Regions from separate parts of the Mesorhizobium sp. M1A.T.Ca.IN.004.03.1.1 genome, predicted to be linked through region 2. Evidence: predicted binding sites of a transcription regulator. Region 2 holds the regulator's gene; the other holds the start of a gene.

Region 1 (7,925 bases), on a different contig from region 2:
ACGACGTTTGCCGCGCCGGTGTCATCCTCCATGGTGAGGAACATGACGCCCTTAGCCGAGCCTGGCCGTTGCCGGACCAGCACCAGGCCGGCAGCCTCGAGCCATCGTTTGTCACGCGCCTGCATCGCTTCCTGACAGGTCACGATGTGGCGGCGGCGGAGATCGGCACGCAGGAATGAGATCGGATGGCTGCGCAAGGTCAGGCCGACATGGCCGTAATCCTCGACGACTTCGCGCCCGGCCGTCATCGGCCTGAGCGCAATGGCAGGCTCATGGATCTCCGGTACGGTTTTCTGTTCACGGAAAGTGGCGGCCGCAAACAGCGGCAACGGCTCGTCTCGCAGCGCCTTGATAGCCCAGAGCGCATCGCGGCGGGCAAGGTTGAGATCCGGCAGAAAGGCGTCGGCTTCGGCGAGCTGGACAAGCGCCGCTGCCGGCACGCCGGCGCGGCGCCAGAGATCGTCGACGGAGAGGAAGGGCTCATCGGTTCGCGCAGCAACGATCGCGGCCGCGTCGTCATTGGCGAGACCCTTCACCATGCGCAGGCCGAGCCGGACGGCAAAGCGATCCTCGACATCGGTCGGCTCAAGCGTGCAGTCCCAGCGGCTGGCATTGACGCAGACCGGGCGGACCTCCACGCCATGATCGCGCGCGTCTCGCACGATCTGGGCCGGCAGATAAAAGCCCATCGGCTGCGAGTTCAGCAGCGCCGCACAGAAGACATCCGGATGCCAGCATTTCATCCAGGACGAGGCGTAGGCGATCAACGCAAAACTGGCGGCGTGGCTTTCGGGGAAGCCATAGCTGCCAAAACCTTCCAATTGCGAAAACGTCTTTTCGGCAAACTCCGGCGTATAGCCGTTGGCGATCATGCCGTTGACCAGCTTGTCGCGGAATTTGGAGACGCCACCAGTGTGCTTGAAGGTGGCCATGGCGCGACGCAGTTGGTCGGCTTCGCCGGCTGAAAAGCCGGCGCAGACCATGGAGACCTGCATTGCCTGCTCTTGAAACAGCGGCACGCCGAGCGTCTTGCCGAGCACGCGCTCGAGCTCCGGCGTCGGAAACGTCACCGCTTCCTTGCCGTCACGCCGGCGAAGATAGGGATGGACCATGTCACCCTGGATCGGCCCCGGACGGACGATCGCCACCTCGATGACCAGGTCGTAGAAGGTGCGGGGCTTCATGCGCGGCAGCATCGACATCTGTGCACGGGATTCGATCTGGAAGGTGCCGAGCGTGTCAGCCTTCCTGATCATCGCATAGGTGCGCGGATCCTCGGGCGGGATGGTGGCCAGGTCGAGTGTGACACCCTTGTGCTCGGACAGGAGATCGAAGGAACGCTTCATCGCCGTCAGCATTCCGAGCGCCAGCACGTCGACCTTCATGAACTTTAGAGCGTCGATATCGTCCTTGTCCCATTCCACGACCTGGCGATCCTTCATCGCCGCCGGCTCTATCGGCACGAGATTGTCGAGCCGATCATGCGTCAGGACGAAGCCACCCGGGTGCTGCGAGAGATGGCGTGGGGTGCCGGTGAGTTGGGCCGCAAGCTCGAGGGTCAGGCGTAGCCGCCGATCGCCGAGATTGAGGTTGAGCTCTCTGGCACGCTGCTCGTCGACCGCTTCGCCATGACCCCAGACCTGCGACGACAGGAGTTTCGTCATGTCCTCGGGCAGGCCAAGCGCCTTGCCGACATCGCGGACCGCGCCCTTGGTGCGATAACGAATGACGGTCGAACACAGTGCTGCGTGGTCGCGCCCGTAGGTTTCATAGACCCACTGCATCACGATCTCGCGCCGCTCGTGCTCGAAGTCGATATCGATGTCAGGCGGCTCCCGCCGCTCCTGGCTGACGAACCTTTCGAACAAAAGATTGTTGCGTTCGGGATCGATGGAGGTGATGCCGAGCACATAGCAAACGGCCGAATTGGCGGCCGAGCCACGGCCCTGGCAGAGGATGTCCTGGCTGCGGGCGAAACGGACAATCGAGTTCACCGTCAGGAAGTACGGCGCGTATTCCAGCGTCTCGATCAGCCGCAGTTCGTGTTTCAGAATGCCAAGGACCTTGTCGGGCAAACCCTCGGGGTAGCGTTGGGCTGCACCTTCCCAGGTCAGCTTTTCCAGTGCCTGCTGGGCGGTGAGACCCGGCATCGTCTTTTCCTGAGGGTATTGGTAGGCGAGCTCGTCCATTGAGAAACGGCAGCGGTCGGCGATTTCGATCGTGCGCGCCAGGGCCTCAGGATAACGGCTGAAGAGCCGCGCCATCTCGTCCGCCGATTTGAGGTAGCGGTCGGCATGACGTTCGCGCCGGAAGCCGGCGTCGTCGATGGTGACGTTATGACGGATGCAGGTGACAACATCCTGCATCATGCGGCGGGCCGGCTCATGGAACAGCACGTCATTGGTGACGACGGTGGGCACGCGCATCGCGGCCGCCAGGTTCGCCAGCTCGTAAAGCCGGAGCTGGTCGTTCGGGCGTCTGCGCAAACTGAGCGCAAGATAGGCGCGATCGCCGAAAGCCTCGCGCAGGCGTCGTAGACGCAAGCCGCAGACATCATCGGCCTGATCCGGCACCAGGACCGCGATAAGCCCCTCGCCATAGGCGACGACATCATCCCATTCGAGATGGCATTTGGCTTTGCCGGCCCTGCCTTTGCCGAGTGAAAGCAGACGGCAGAGACGCGAATAGGCCAGCCGATCGGTCGGATAGACCAGCATCGACATGCCGTCGGCGAAATCGAGGCGACAGCCGACGATCAGCCGGACGCCTGTCGCCTTCGCCGCCTCATGGGCGCGCACGATGCCGGCAAGCGAATTGCGATCGACGACAGCCAGCGCCTCGATGCCAAGGAGCGCCGCTTGAGCGAATAGCTCTTCGCAGGAGCTCACCCCTCGCAGGAAGCTGAAATGCGAGGTGACCTGCAATTCGGCATAGCGGGTTGCGCCAGTCATCCGAAGATCCCGTGCATGAACCATTTGTGCGATCCGGTCGCGGCATCCTCGCCGTCGCCAGCGCGGTAGACCCAATAGCGCTCGCCGTTCTCGTCCTCGACCTGGAAATAATCCCTCACCGCAGCGAGCTCAGCGTCACGTTTCCACCATTCCCCGAACACACGCTCCGGCCCATCCGCCCGCTTCACGCGCCGGCGAACGCCGCGCCAGGTGAAGGTCACCGGCGGATGATCGGGGAGAAGCGCCACCGTCTCGATCGGCTCGGGTCGCGACAGCAGCCGCGACGGGCGCGGCCAATGGCCGGGCCACCCCACGCCGGTGTCGGGGGACATCGGCGCGATACGTTGAACCGACCGCTCGGGAACGTCGCTCTGCACTGGTGCGAAGCGATAGAGCCTGTCCTCACCAACACGGTTGGCTAGGATGTCGATCACATCCGACACATCGGGTTCCAGCGCCTCGGCCAGCGAAGAGATCGTCTGCTTCGCGCGTAGCGGCTCGGCAGCAAACGCGGCAAGCCGCATCTGCTCGATGCCGAACCCCGGATCGATCGTTTCTATTTTGTCGGTGAGAAGCCGGGTCAGGCGCTTTGTGTCGCGAACCGGCATTGCTGTGCCGACACGGATCGCCTCGATGCGATTATCGACTCGGAAGAAAAGAAGATCGAGCCGGCGCACGCCAAGTCCTCGTGTCTCGAGCTCAGCGCAGAGCTCGGCAACCAGTTTGCCCGTGTAGCGCGCGATTGTTTCTGCCGCGCCGATCGGCTCGGCAAAATTGCGGCGCACCTCGACGATCTCCTCCGGCCGGATCGGCTCGATCGGTTCGCTCACCCGTCCGAAGGCCTGGTCGAGGCGCCGGCCGGGTTCGGGTCCGAAACGTAGAGCGAGCGACGCGCGCGGCGTACCGGCAAGATCCGCGATTGTCTCGAAACCGAGCCGTCTCAAACTATCGATCGTAGCGGCGGGAAGGCGAAGGGCTGCGATCGGCAAAGGCAGGATCGACTGGGCAATTTCGCCGGACGATACCCCAAGGGTCTGCCGTCCACCGAAGCGGGCCAGTGCGTGGGCCGCACCCCAGCTGTCGGCGACCGCGGCGCGCGCGGCAAAGCCGGAGCCGCCGAGCCGCTCCACCATCTCGGCCAGCATCGCCGCCTCGCCGCCATGCAGATGATCGGCGCCGGTCGTATCGATCACGAGGCCATCGGGCGGATCGGCGGCGGCGATCGGCGCATAGCGGCGCAGTGCCCACAGCCCGAGCCGCTCAAGCGCCATGGCGTCGGCATCGGTCTCGGCCTCATGGACGATCAGGCCTGGAACAAGGGCCTGCGCCTTGCTCGCCGGCATGCCGATGCGCAGGCCGACTGCGTGCGCTGCCGCATCAGCGGCAAGCACAACACGGCGGCGGCCATCGCGGCCGATCAGGATGAGCGGCGTCTCAGGCGGAAGCGCGGCGTCGCCCAATTTCCTTCTGAAGCGATCTGTCGGCCACCTCGGAAGGAAGACCGATACGACCCTTGGCATCGCATGCCTCCACTATAAAATCTGCACTCTCTCCGGCCCGGCATCGGATCAGCTCAACGTGCCAGCGCGCCCGTCCAATCCCCTGAACGGGCAAGGGCGTCGACGGCAGGACCGACACCCGCCAGCGGGTTTCGGCGGCTGTCGGCTGGCCAAAATCCGTTGCCTCCGTCTGGCGGCGCCAGCGGCGAATGGCGATGCCGACGGCGCCGGAGCTTTCGGCGGCAAGCTGAAGCCGCCGCGAGGCCGTCATGGAAAGCCTAGCAATCTCGGCGACGACAGCACCAAATCCACCACGAAGACCTTCTTCGAAGCAGGCGAGAACCGACTTTTCGTCACCGGCCTCGACATAGATCACCCTTCCCGGAGGCAGGCCGGCCTGTTCGATCGCCGGCGCAAACAGGTCGGGCCGGGTAACGCACCACAGCACCTTCCCAGCCGTACGTGCGGCAATCCCTGCTGCGAACAGTGCGGCCGCGCCATCGACAGCACCATTTCCGCCGCCCGCGACTTCGTGCAGACCGCCCAAAGCTAATCCCCCTCCCGGAAGGACCCTGTCGATCGCGGCGACCCCGAACGGCAAAACCGTGCGGGCGCGCGCGTTTCCGCCTTCGAGGCGCGCGATGCGGTCTCGAAGCTCGGAAATGGCAGCAGGGGGCGCCGATACACTCATCTGACCCTTGAAACGCAGAAAGCCTATGATATGTTCTACGTTTGTTCTCGTCGTGGCTAAGAGTCAATCGGGATGATGTCGTGCCCCTGGGGAAGGCCAAAGGCGTCGATGCTCCCGAACAGCAATGGAGGCAGATGATGACCATCACCATCCGCGTCGAAGGAGCGCAGCCGGAAGAGATCGTGCGAGGCCTGCTCGCCGCCCAGGAAGTGTTCGACAAAGCCGGCGTCACGCCCGACCAGGCCGCGACGGCACGCTTTGTGGTCGAAGGTTGGGATATTCGCGGCTTCGCCGGCAAGGTACCCGAGGAGGAACTCGCGATCTGCACCGTCTGGGATGAGGCCGACCAAGCGGCGGTGCAAGCTTGCTGTGCGGGCTGGCCTACCCACAAAGTGCCACGTTCGGCCGAACTCGAGCTCGTTCGGGAACCACAACGTTTCAGCTTCACCTCGGAGGAGGAGCGCAGTGAATGGCTGTTTCAGACCGCCTACTCCGGCATACTCGAGGAATTATGCGAGGAAGGCTATTTCGATGATGGCCGCCCGGAAGACGAGGTCGCCTTCCTGCTCGACGATTGGGATTTCGAACACCTCACCGACGAACAGCGGCGGCTATACGATGAGCGTATCTATCCGCTGATGCGCATCTGGTTCTTCGAGCGCGAGCGTTTCGAAGAAGAATATAACCGCCTGAGAAATGAGCGGTCGCATGAACTTCCGGATAACCGTCAACTCAACCTTTTCGCAGCCTAGGACACGAGAACAGGCTCGCTGGCTGGCGGCTATTTTGCCAAGATCATTTCCCGATGCCGTGGCCATGCCACAAAACTGAGCGTCAGGTCATGGTCACGGGCGTGCTATACATCTTTGATGGCAATTGGTTTGATGTTGCGTCCGCGCTGTCTGCCGGAAAAGAGCTTTCCATCCTATGCGTATCTGTCGGGCAGGCAACCGCATCCCGTGCGCGATCCCGCAGGACACAGCTACGACAGCGAAGCCATGCCACTGGCCGCGGAGGCGTCGCTTGACTCAGACATGTTCCTCTGGGGTCTCGACCTGTTCAATCACGGTTATTACTGGGAAGCCCATGAGGCTTGGGAGGGTCTTTGGCAGGTTGCGGATCGAGGCGGTCCGCTCCGGATGTTCTTCAAGGGATTGATCCTGTTGTCGGCGGCCGGCGTGAAGATCCGCGAGAGCAAGCATGCCGCGGCGGTGCGTCACGCCGGGCGTGCCGCTGGACTGCTTCACCGGCTGATGGACACGACGGATCACACCTTCGAGCGAGCGCTCGGCATGTCGCCCGCGGCGCTCGCCGAACAAGCCAAAGCCGCAGCAAGAATCCCCGCAACCCTGCAGGCGACGGCGCTCGGTCAGCCTCAACCCGTGTTTGACTTCATTCTCGGGCCAAGCTCCGGCGGAAGGCCCATCAGATCGATATGATGGCCTACGCGCAGTGGTGCCACCAGCTGAACTCACGCAGGGCGATCACATATCGCCAACGGGGAGAAAGTGGCACTATTGCATTTCGGTGAGGGGGTAGCGCATGCGAACTTTGCCAAAAGACATCGACGCGGACGCTGTGATCGAAATCAGCAGGTTGCTCGCCGATCGAGCCGATGTCGTGCCCCTACCGATTCACGATCTCGTCAAAGAGATCCGGCGGTCAATCCCCACGAAGCTTTCCGATAATGCGATCGAGGAGCTGGTCGTCGAAATGGCGGCCGCACGTGGCTTGCCGATGATTTTCGACAAGCCCCCGGCCTAACGCTATTCTAACTCCGGGTGATCACCTGCCGTAACGCATCGTTGATCCGATCCTGCCAGCCCGGCCCGTCCTCCTGGAAATAGTCCAGTACAGCCCGATCTATCCTAATTGAAACAAGCTCCCTGATACTTGGAGCTGCCGAGGGTCCTCGAACCGGTGCGGCAGGCTTCTTGATCGGCTTGAAGGCGGCCTCGGCCGCTGCCATCGGATTTGTCGGTCGACGTGGAGGACTTGCCAATATCGTGAACCTGCTTGAAAGATGATTCATGCATGCCTGGGAGAACGGGCCTCCACAATAGGCCATATGCTGATGTGACGAATAGAAAAAGGCCGGACTGTTAGGCCCGGCCAAGTATGAAGGTTCAAAAACCTCCAGAGGGGAACGCGCCGGACGCAATGGGAGGAGGCATCCGACGCGATGCGCATATGGGCCGGCACCGATGACGTTTCAATGACATGGCAGTAGACCACCGTCTTCCGTTCATGCAGCCAGGGATGGCCAAGCTCACGAGGAGCCAACTGACACTTCACTCGCCCGCCTGTACTCCGAAATCGTCGGCGTGAGGATTAACCATTGATATGGCACCTAGTCCAGGATGTCTGGACGCACTCGAACATATAGGCCTGGTTTTTTCGCGCGGCTTACGCCGTCCGGACGGTGGAAGCTGACGCTCAATCCTTCGGCACCGAAAATGGTGCGATTGGTCTCGGGCGGCAGCATCGATCTGCCATGCATCGATATTGTGGCAATCTCGGTCAGCAAAGCCTTGCTATGGCATTGCGTCGAAGTTCGATCCCGCCGTCGTGTCGATAGTCTTGCCTGTCTTGGAGAACAGGCCGCTGTTCAGCTCGCAGCTGATCTCTACGCCTTCATCAACAGCCACCTGTTCGACCTGGTTGGTTCAGAGGCCGACCGCCTGAACGAGGTGGACGTGCGGCTTCGGGCCATAACGGAGCACCAGCGGCAGTATCTGGCCCATGCCGATCTCGCTCGAGTGATCGCGGCCGTTCCAGGCAAAG
Region 2 (7,925 bases):
ATCATCCTCAACTCGTGGAGCGAGGCGCTGGTGCCGTTCATTTTCCAGTTGCCGGCAACGAGCGGACGGATTCCAGGGGTCATGGCGTCGAGTTCTCCAGGCAACATAAGGCAGCGCCCTCACTACCAAAATCGGGCCACAAAGCAATCGACAGTGGGCCGGAAGGACGCTATTGCGCTTGTTTCAGAGTCGGCGCATGCGAAAATGCGCAAAGATCGGAAGTGGGCATGCTTGGTATTTTGAGAAGCGCGGCGGGCACCTGGGTCGCGAAAGCTTTGCTGTCCTTGCTGGTGGTGAGCTTTGCCGTCTGGGGTATTTCCGGGCGCCTGTCGGGAAGCTTGGCTGGCCATCATTCGGTGATTACCGCCGGCGGCACCACGGTTTCGATCAACGAATACCGCCTCGCCTACGATCGCCAGATCAACCTGCTGTCGCAGCAATATGGCCAGCGCATCACGCATGAACAGGCTAAGCTGCTCGGCCTCGACAACCAGGTCCTGGCGCAGCTCGTCTCCGGCGCCGTTCTCGACGAGCAGGCTCGCAAGCTCGGGCTTGGCCTTTCCAAGGACCGGCTGGCCGAGCTGACGCGCGAGGATCCGGCCTTCAAGGGTCCAGGCGGCCAGTTCGACCGCAGGACCTTCGAATATCTGCTGAGCCAGATCGGCATGCGACCCGAGGACTATCTGAAGAACCGCTCGCAGGTGGCGGTCCGCCAACAGATCGTCGAGGCGATTTCCGACGGCCTCAAGGCGCCGCAGACCTTCCTGAAGGCGGTCGCGCTCTATCGCGGAGAGGACCGCACGATCGACTATCTCGTCCTGCCGAAGACACTCGTCCAGCCGATCGAGGCGCCGTCCGACAGCGCGCTGAAAACCTATTTCGAAGCCAACAAGAAGAACTACGCCGCGCCGGAATACCGCAAATTCTCCTATATCCGGCTTGAGCCGCAGGACATCATGGACCCGACGGCGGTCACCGATCAGCAGGTCGCTGACGACTACAACAAGAACAAGGCGCGCTATACGACGCCCGAAATGCGCACCATCGAACAGCTGGTGTTCAAGACGCCGGACGCGGCCAAGGCGGCATTTGACTCCCTGAAGGCCGGCGCCACCTTCGACAAGATCGTCACCGCAGAGGGCAAGACGCAGGCCGACACCGTGCTCGGCACGCTGGCAAAGGACAAGATCGCCGACAAGGCGGTGGCCGACGCAGCCTTCTCGCTCAACGTCAACGAGGTCAGCCCGGTGGTTCAGGGCGCCTTCGGCCCGGTGCTCTTGCGCGTCACCGAGATCAAGCCGCAGGTGGTGAAGCCGCTTTCGGAAGTGTCCGACCAGATCCGCAAGGATCTTGCGCTCGGCGAGGCAAGCCGCGTCCTGCTCGACGTCCACGACAGCTACGAGGACACCCGCGCTTCCGGTGCCTCGCTTGCCCAGGCGGCCGACAAGCTAAAGCTCAAGGTCGTCACCATCGACGCCATCGACCGCACCGGCCAGCGGCCGGACGGCACGATCGTCAACGACCTGCCGCAATCGGCGGACCTCATCAAGGCCGTCTTCGAGGCCGAGCCGAACACCGAGAATGAAGGCCTGACCACTGCCGCCAACGGCTTCGTTTTCTATGAAGTCCAGTCGATCACGCCGGCGCGCGACCGCACGCTGGACGAGGTTCGCCAGAAGGTGGTGGCCGACTGGACCGCGGCCGAGACCGACAAGCGGCTCACCGCCAAGGCCGGGGAGTTGGAAAAGCGCCTCAAGGCCGGTGCGACGCTCGACGTGATCGCGGGCGAGCTTAAGCTCGAGAAGCAGACCAAGCGCGGCCTGAAGCGCGAAGCCGACGATGCCGATTTCGGCAAGGAGGGCGCGGCGGCCATGTTCGGCGTCGGCGAAGGCAGCACGGGCCTGATCCCCTCGCCCACCGGCGACGGTCAGATCCTGTTCAAGGTTGCCGAAGTCTTCGAACCTGCCGGTGCCGATGGCAGCTCTGTCCCGGAAGACGCGCAGAAATCTTTCAGCGCCGGCATATCCGACGACCTGCTCGATCAGCTGGTGGCGCAGCTGCAGTCGCAATATGACGTTCGTATCGATCCGGCCGCCGTTTCCCAAGCACAGACACGATGAGCGCGCTTAAGACATATATCGCCAAGGTCGCGACCGGCACCGCGCTCTCCTTCGAGGAAGCGCGCGAGGCCTTCGACATCATCATGTCGGGCGACGCGACGCCGGGGCAGATCGGTGGCTTCCTGATGGCGTTGCGCGTGCGCGGCGAGGCCGTGAGCGAGATCTCCGGCGCGGTCGCCACGATGCGCGCCAAGATGCTCCGCGTCGAAGCCCCGCGCGGCGCCATCGACATCGTCGGCACCGGCGGCGACAATTCGCATTCGGTCAACATTTCGACCGGATCGGCATTCGTCATCGCCGCCGCGGGTGTCCCGGTGGCCAAGCACGGCAATCGCGGCCTGTCCTCGCTGACCGGCGCGGCGGATGTCCTGATGGCGCTAGGCGTCAAAGTCGACATCGCACCGGAGACGATCGGCCGCTGCATCCAGGAGGCCGGCGTCGGCTTCATGTTCGCGCCAGCGCATCATCCGGCGATGAAGCATGTCGGTCCTGTCCGGGGCGAGCTCGGCACGCGCACCATCTTCAATCTGCTCGGGCCGCTGTCGAATCCAGCCGGCGTCGGCCGGCAGATGGTTGGCGTCTTCCTGCCCGAATGGATCATGCCGGTGGCTGAGACGCTGAAGGCGCTGGGTACCGATCATGCCTGGATCGTGCACGGCGACGGTTATGACGAGATCACCACCACGGGCGAGACGCAGGTCGCAGAGCTCGCCGGCGGCGAGATCCGCACCTTTACCCTCACTCCGGAAGCGGTCGGACTGAAGCGGCATAACAAGGAAGATCTGCGCGGCGGCGAAGCGGCCTACAATGCCAGGGCATTGCGCGATATGCTGGGCGGCGCTGCCGGCGCTTATCGCGACACTGTGCTGATGAATGCCGGCGCCGGGCTGGTGGTGGCCGGCAAGGCGACGACGCTCGGCGATGGCATCGAGGCAGCAGCGCAGGCCATTGACAGCGGCCGGGCGCTGGCGGTGCTCGACAAGCTCATCGAGATTTCGAACGGTTAGAATTTTGTCCGATATCCTGCGCAAGATCGAAGCCTACAAGCGCGATGAGATCGCCGCCGCAAAGCTCAGCGCGCCGCTTGCCGAGGTCAAGGCGAAGGCCAAGGATGCGGAACCCCCGCGCAGCTTCCTTGCGGCGCTTGAGGCCAAGCGGAAGGCTGGCGGCTTCGCGCTGATTGCGGAGATCAAGAAGGCCAGCCCTTCCAGGGGCTTGATCCGCGCCGACTTCGACCCGCCGGCGCTCGCCAGGGCCTACCAGCAAGGCGGTGCTGCCTGTCTTTCGGTGCTGACCGACGCACCGTCCTTCCAGGGCGCGCCCGGCTTTCTGACCGCAGCGCGCGCCGCCGTTAGCCTGCCCGCCCTGCGCAAGGATTTCCTCTTCGACCCGTATCAGGTTCATGAAGCCCGCGCCTGGGGCGCGGACGCGATCCTCATCATCATGGCGAGCGTCGACGACGCCTTGGCCAGTGAATTGGAAGCCACGGCCTTCGATCTCCGCATGGACGCGCTGGTCGAGGTGCATGACGAACAGGAGATGGAACGCGCGCTTCGCCTCTCGTCGCGGCTGATCGGCATCAACAACCGCGATTTGAGAACCTTCGAAACCAGCCTCGACGTTTCCGAGCGGCTTGCCGCCATGGTCCCGGACGACCGGCTGCTGGTCAGCGAGAGCGGCATCTTCACCCATCAGGACTGCCGGCGGCTGGAAAAGAGCAAGATCGGCACCTTCCTCGTTGGCGAAAGCCTGATGCGGCAGGCCGACGTGGCCGCCGCGACCGCCCTTCTGCTGACGGGCAAGGCGCCGGCCGAGGCCGTTTGAGGATGCCCGCGCTTACGCATCTCGGCGCCAAGGGCGAAGCCAACATGGTCGATGTCGGCGGCAAGGCCGAGACGACGCGCACGGCCATCGCCGAAGGGTATGTCACCATGCAGCCGGAAACGCTGGAGATGATCCTGGCCGGCGACGCCAAGAAAGGCGACGTGCTGGGCACGGCGCGCATCGCCGGCATCATGGCGGCCAAGAAGACGCATGAGCTCATCCCGCTTTGCCATCCCCTCCTTCTCACCAAGGTTGCCGTCGAGATCGAGCCCGACCACGCGCTCCCTGGCCTGAGGGTCAGCGCGCTTGCCAGGGTTACCGGCAAGACCGGGGTGGAAATGGAGGCGCTGACCGCGGCGTCGGTCGCCTGCCTCACCATCTACGACATGGCCAAGGCAGCGGACCGCGCCATGGCGATTTCCGGCATCAGGCTGGTCGAGAAGACCGGCGGCAAGTCGGGCGACTACAAGGCAGGTTCTTAGCATGGCTTTGCTTCCGGTCGCCGAGGCGCTCCAACGCCTGTTGGACGGCGCGACCGCGCTGCCAGGCGAAAGCGTGCCGCTGGCCGAAGCAGCCGGCCGGGTGCTGGCCGACCCGGTGGTGGCTCTGCGCACCCAGCCGCCCTTCAATGCGTCGGCGATGGACGGCTATGCCGTACGGGCCGCCGACGTAGCCTCGGCGCCGGCCCGGCTCTCCGTGATCGGCATGGCGCCCGCCGGGCGTGGCTTCACCGGCTCTGTCGGCAAGGGCGAGGCCGTGCGCATCTTCACCGGCGCGCCGCTCCCCGAAGGCGCCGATACCATCGTTATCCAGGAGAATGTCCGCGATCTCGGCGGCGGCGGCATCGAAGTGACCGAGCCGACCGCGGAGGGACGCAATGTCCGTCGCCGCGGCCTCGACTTCTGCGAGGGCGACCTGCTCCTCGAAAAAGGCCGCCAGCTCGATCCGGCGGCGCTTTCGCTGGCGGCATCGGCCAACCATCCGAGTCTCAACGTGGTGCGGCAGCCGCTGCTCGCCATCATCGCCACCGGCGACGAATTGCTGCCGCCGGGCAGCGCGCTCGGCCCCGACCAGATCATCTCGTCGAATGCCTGTGGCGTCACAGCTACGGCCCAGTCGGTCGGCGCGCGCTCGCTCGACCTCGGCATCGCCGCCGACCGCAAGGACGCGATCGCGGCCCTGGTCAAGAAGGCGGTCAAGGCCGGCGCCGACGTCATCGTCACGCTTGGCGGCGCCTCCGTCGGCGACCACGACTTGATCCATGACGTGCTGACCGGCGAAGGCATGCAGCTCGACTTCTGGAAGATCGCCATGCGTCCCGGCAAGCCGCTGATGTTTGGCCGGCTCGGCGACATTCGCTGCATCGGCCTGCCCGGCAATCCGGTCGCAAGCCTGGTCTGCTCGCAGCTGTTCCTGAAGCCGCTTCTGGCGCGGCTGGGCGGCCGGTCCTGCCGTCAGGAAATCCGCACGGCCCGGTTAGGCGTCGCAATGCACGCCAACGATCTCAGGCAGGACTATGTGCGCGCCGTGGTCCGCGAAGATGCGGGGGGGTTGATCGCAACACCGTTCGGCATCCAGGATTCCTCGATGTTGAGGATGCTCGCCGATGCCAATGGCCTGATCGTGCGCCAACCCTTCGCGCCGACAGCTGAAGCCGGCGAGGAATGCAGCGTTCTGATGTTACGCTGAACAAAACGTCAACACATTCACTAAACTTTAAACGGTTGCGGAACACAACTGGAACAGATAGTGTTTGTTCTGGGTTTGTTTTTCTGATTCTGGTTTCAGAACCCATGGGGGCCGCCATGCTGACGCGCAAACAACATGAACTGCTGATGTTCATCCATGAACGGCTCAAGGAGAGCGGCATTCCGCCGTCTTTCGATGAGATGAAGGAAGCGCTCGACCTTGCCTCGAAATCGGGCATCCACCGCCTGATCACGGCGCTGGAGGAGCGCGGTTTCATTCGCCGGCTGCCGAACCGGGCGCGTGCCCTTGAAGTGCTGCGCCTACCTGACTCGATCGCGCCCGGCCTAAATGCGGCGAAGAAATTCTCGCCGAGCGTCATCCAGGGCGGCCAAGGCAATCTCGGCCGCCAGATCAAACCCGCGGCGCCCGCCCGCACGCCGACGCCCAGCAATGACGACGACGCCGGTTCAGCCGTCTCCATCCCGGTGATGGGTCGCATTGCCGCCGGCGTGCCGATCGACGCCATCCAGCACCAGACGCATTCGATCACAGTGCCGCCGGACATGATCGCGGGCGGCGAGCACTACGCGCTCGAGGTCAAAGGCGACTCGATGATCGAGGCCGGCATCTTCGACGGCGACACGGTCATCATCCGCAACGCCAGCACTGCGAGCCCCGGGGAGATCGTCGTGGCGCTGGTCGACGACGAGGAGGCCACGCTGAAGCGCTTCCGCCGCAAGGGCGCCTCCATCGCGCTCGAGGCTGCCAATCCGGCCTATGAGACGCGCATCTTCGGTCCCGATCGCGTCAAGGTTCAGGGCAAGCTCGTCGGGCTCATCCGCCGCTACTGAGGGGCTGCGGCTTGGCTTCCGGCTTCTCGGGCTTCTTGTAAGGCGCCAACCCCCTCGCCTCACGCGAGTAGCGCCGCTGTTCGTGCCAAGGGCGGTACGGTTTTTCGACGGCGTATTGAATGGTTGCTCGCGCCGTCGCCGATTGCGGATCGAAGAAGACGGCGGCACTGCCGTCGCGCGCGAGCTGCCGCTTGGTGACAACGAGGACACGCGGATCGCGGCAGGGATTGTAGGCCGTGGCGTCGTTGATGACGATGAGGTCTGCGAAGTCGCAGGCAGGCCGGGCAGCTTCGCGGTTCTCGGCGAGCGCGACGATCGCGCCTGATGGATGCCGGCCAATGCAGAGATCGCCCGTGCAGTAAAAGGGCGATCCAGGCGGCAGGTCGACCGGATCGGCCAAGTCCAGCGTGCCCTTGGCGAATGTCTCCGGCGGCACGATCGTTTCGGCCTTGAGCGCACGTTTCCAGTTATCGGTGGTGAACTCGTTGGAGCGGGCGCGATTGATGGCGAGTTCGCCGCCGCCGATCGGCATCGCCACCAGATGCGCGTCCTCCGAGATCAGCAGGTCCGGCGTGCGCACCTGCGGGATGATCATGACGGCCGCGGCAGCGAAAGGAATTGCGGCCAGCCTGAGCCACGTAGTCGCCATCGTGGCGATGACGAGCGCGATCGTCGCCAGCAGCACCGAATGGATCGAGATCAGGCCCACGGCATCGACCGGCGACCACTCCGAAATCCAAGCTGAGATCGCGATCATCGCCGCCAGGCCCTTGCCCATCAAATAGAGGAAGGGCCCGTCGAAGCCGAACGGCATCATGACCGCGCTGGCGACGGCGAGAAACATCACGATCGTGACGATCGGCATGATCGCGAGATTGGCCAGCAGGCTAAGCGGCGAGACGCGCTGGAAATGCCAGATGGCAAACAGCGCCGTGGCACTTCCGGCAATGATCGACGTCATCGCGGCACCACCTACTCCGACTGCCAGTTTGTGCGACATGAACCGCAGGAACGAACGCTTTGCCGGCGGCGCTCTCACCTTGCCGGCGCGGTAGTCGGACCAGCCGGCATAGGCGCCGACAAGGGCGGCGGTTGCCGCGAACGACATCTGAAAGCTCGGGCCAACCACTTCATGCGGCGACACCAGGATGACAGCGATGGCCGAGATCGCCAAGTTGCGCATCGTCAGCGCGGCGCGGTCGAAAAGCACGGCGATCAGCATGACGGCCAGCATGATGAAGCTTCGCTCGGCGGCGACCACCACGCCGGAGATGACGAGATAGGCGGCGATCGACATAAGCGCGATTGTCGCGGCATATTTCTTCACCGGCCGGCGTGACGAAAAATCCGGGAACAGCGCAAAGGCGCCGCGCAGCAGAAGCATGACCGTGCCGGCGACCAGCGCCATGTGCAGACCCGAAATCGAGATGATGTGATAGAT

What was found. The regulator LexA, encoded in region 2, represses DNA repair genes until DNA is damaged. The targets are predictions, from matches to a motif close to TGTTCNNNNTGTGTTCNG.
Region 1: the regulator LexA is predicted to act here: its motif matches at 5,173-5,190, upstream of EOD29_RS23805 (damage-inducible protein).

Annotation. Positions count from the first base shown of each region.
Region 1 is NZ_RZTV01000009.1:25,838-33,762, forward strand. Features, by position in the region: gene EOD29_RS23795 (error-prone DNA polymerase) at 1-2,951, opposite strand, end outside; gene EOD29_RS23800 (DNA polymerase Y family protein) at 2,948-4,471, opposite strand; gene EOD29_RS23805 (damage-inducible protein) at 4,386-5,141, opposite strand; gene EOD29_RS23810 (hypothetical protein) at 5,279-5,893, shown strand; gene EOD29_RS23815 (DUF309 domain-containing protein) at 6,011-6,580, shown strand; gene EOD29_RS23820 (hypothetical protein) at 6,684-6,905, shown strand; gene EOD29_RS23825 (BrnA antitoxin family protein) at 6,913-7,143, opposite strand; gene EOD29_RS23830 (UvrD-helicase domain-containing protein) at 7,598-7,925, shown strand, end outside.
Region 2 is NZ_RZTV01000008.1:16,546-24,470, forward strand. Features, by position in the region: gene tpiA (triose-phosphate isomerase) at 1-83, opposite strand, end outside; gene EOD29_RS22535 (peptidyl-prolyl cis-trans isomerase) at 228-2,120, shown strand; gene trpD (anthranilate phosphoribosyltransferase) at 2,117-3,127, shown strand; gene trpC (indole-3-glycerol phosphate synthase TrpC) at 3,129-3,944, shown strand; gene moaC (cyclic pyranopterin monophosphate synthase MoaC) at 3,947-4,426, shown strand; gene glp (gephyrin-like molybdotransferase Glp) at 4,428-5,633, shown strand; gene lexA (transcriptional repressor LexA) at 5,750-6,484, shown strand; gene EOD29_RS22565 (ComEC/Rec2 family competence protein) at 6,468-7,925, opposite strand, start outside.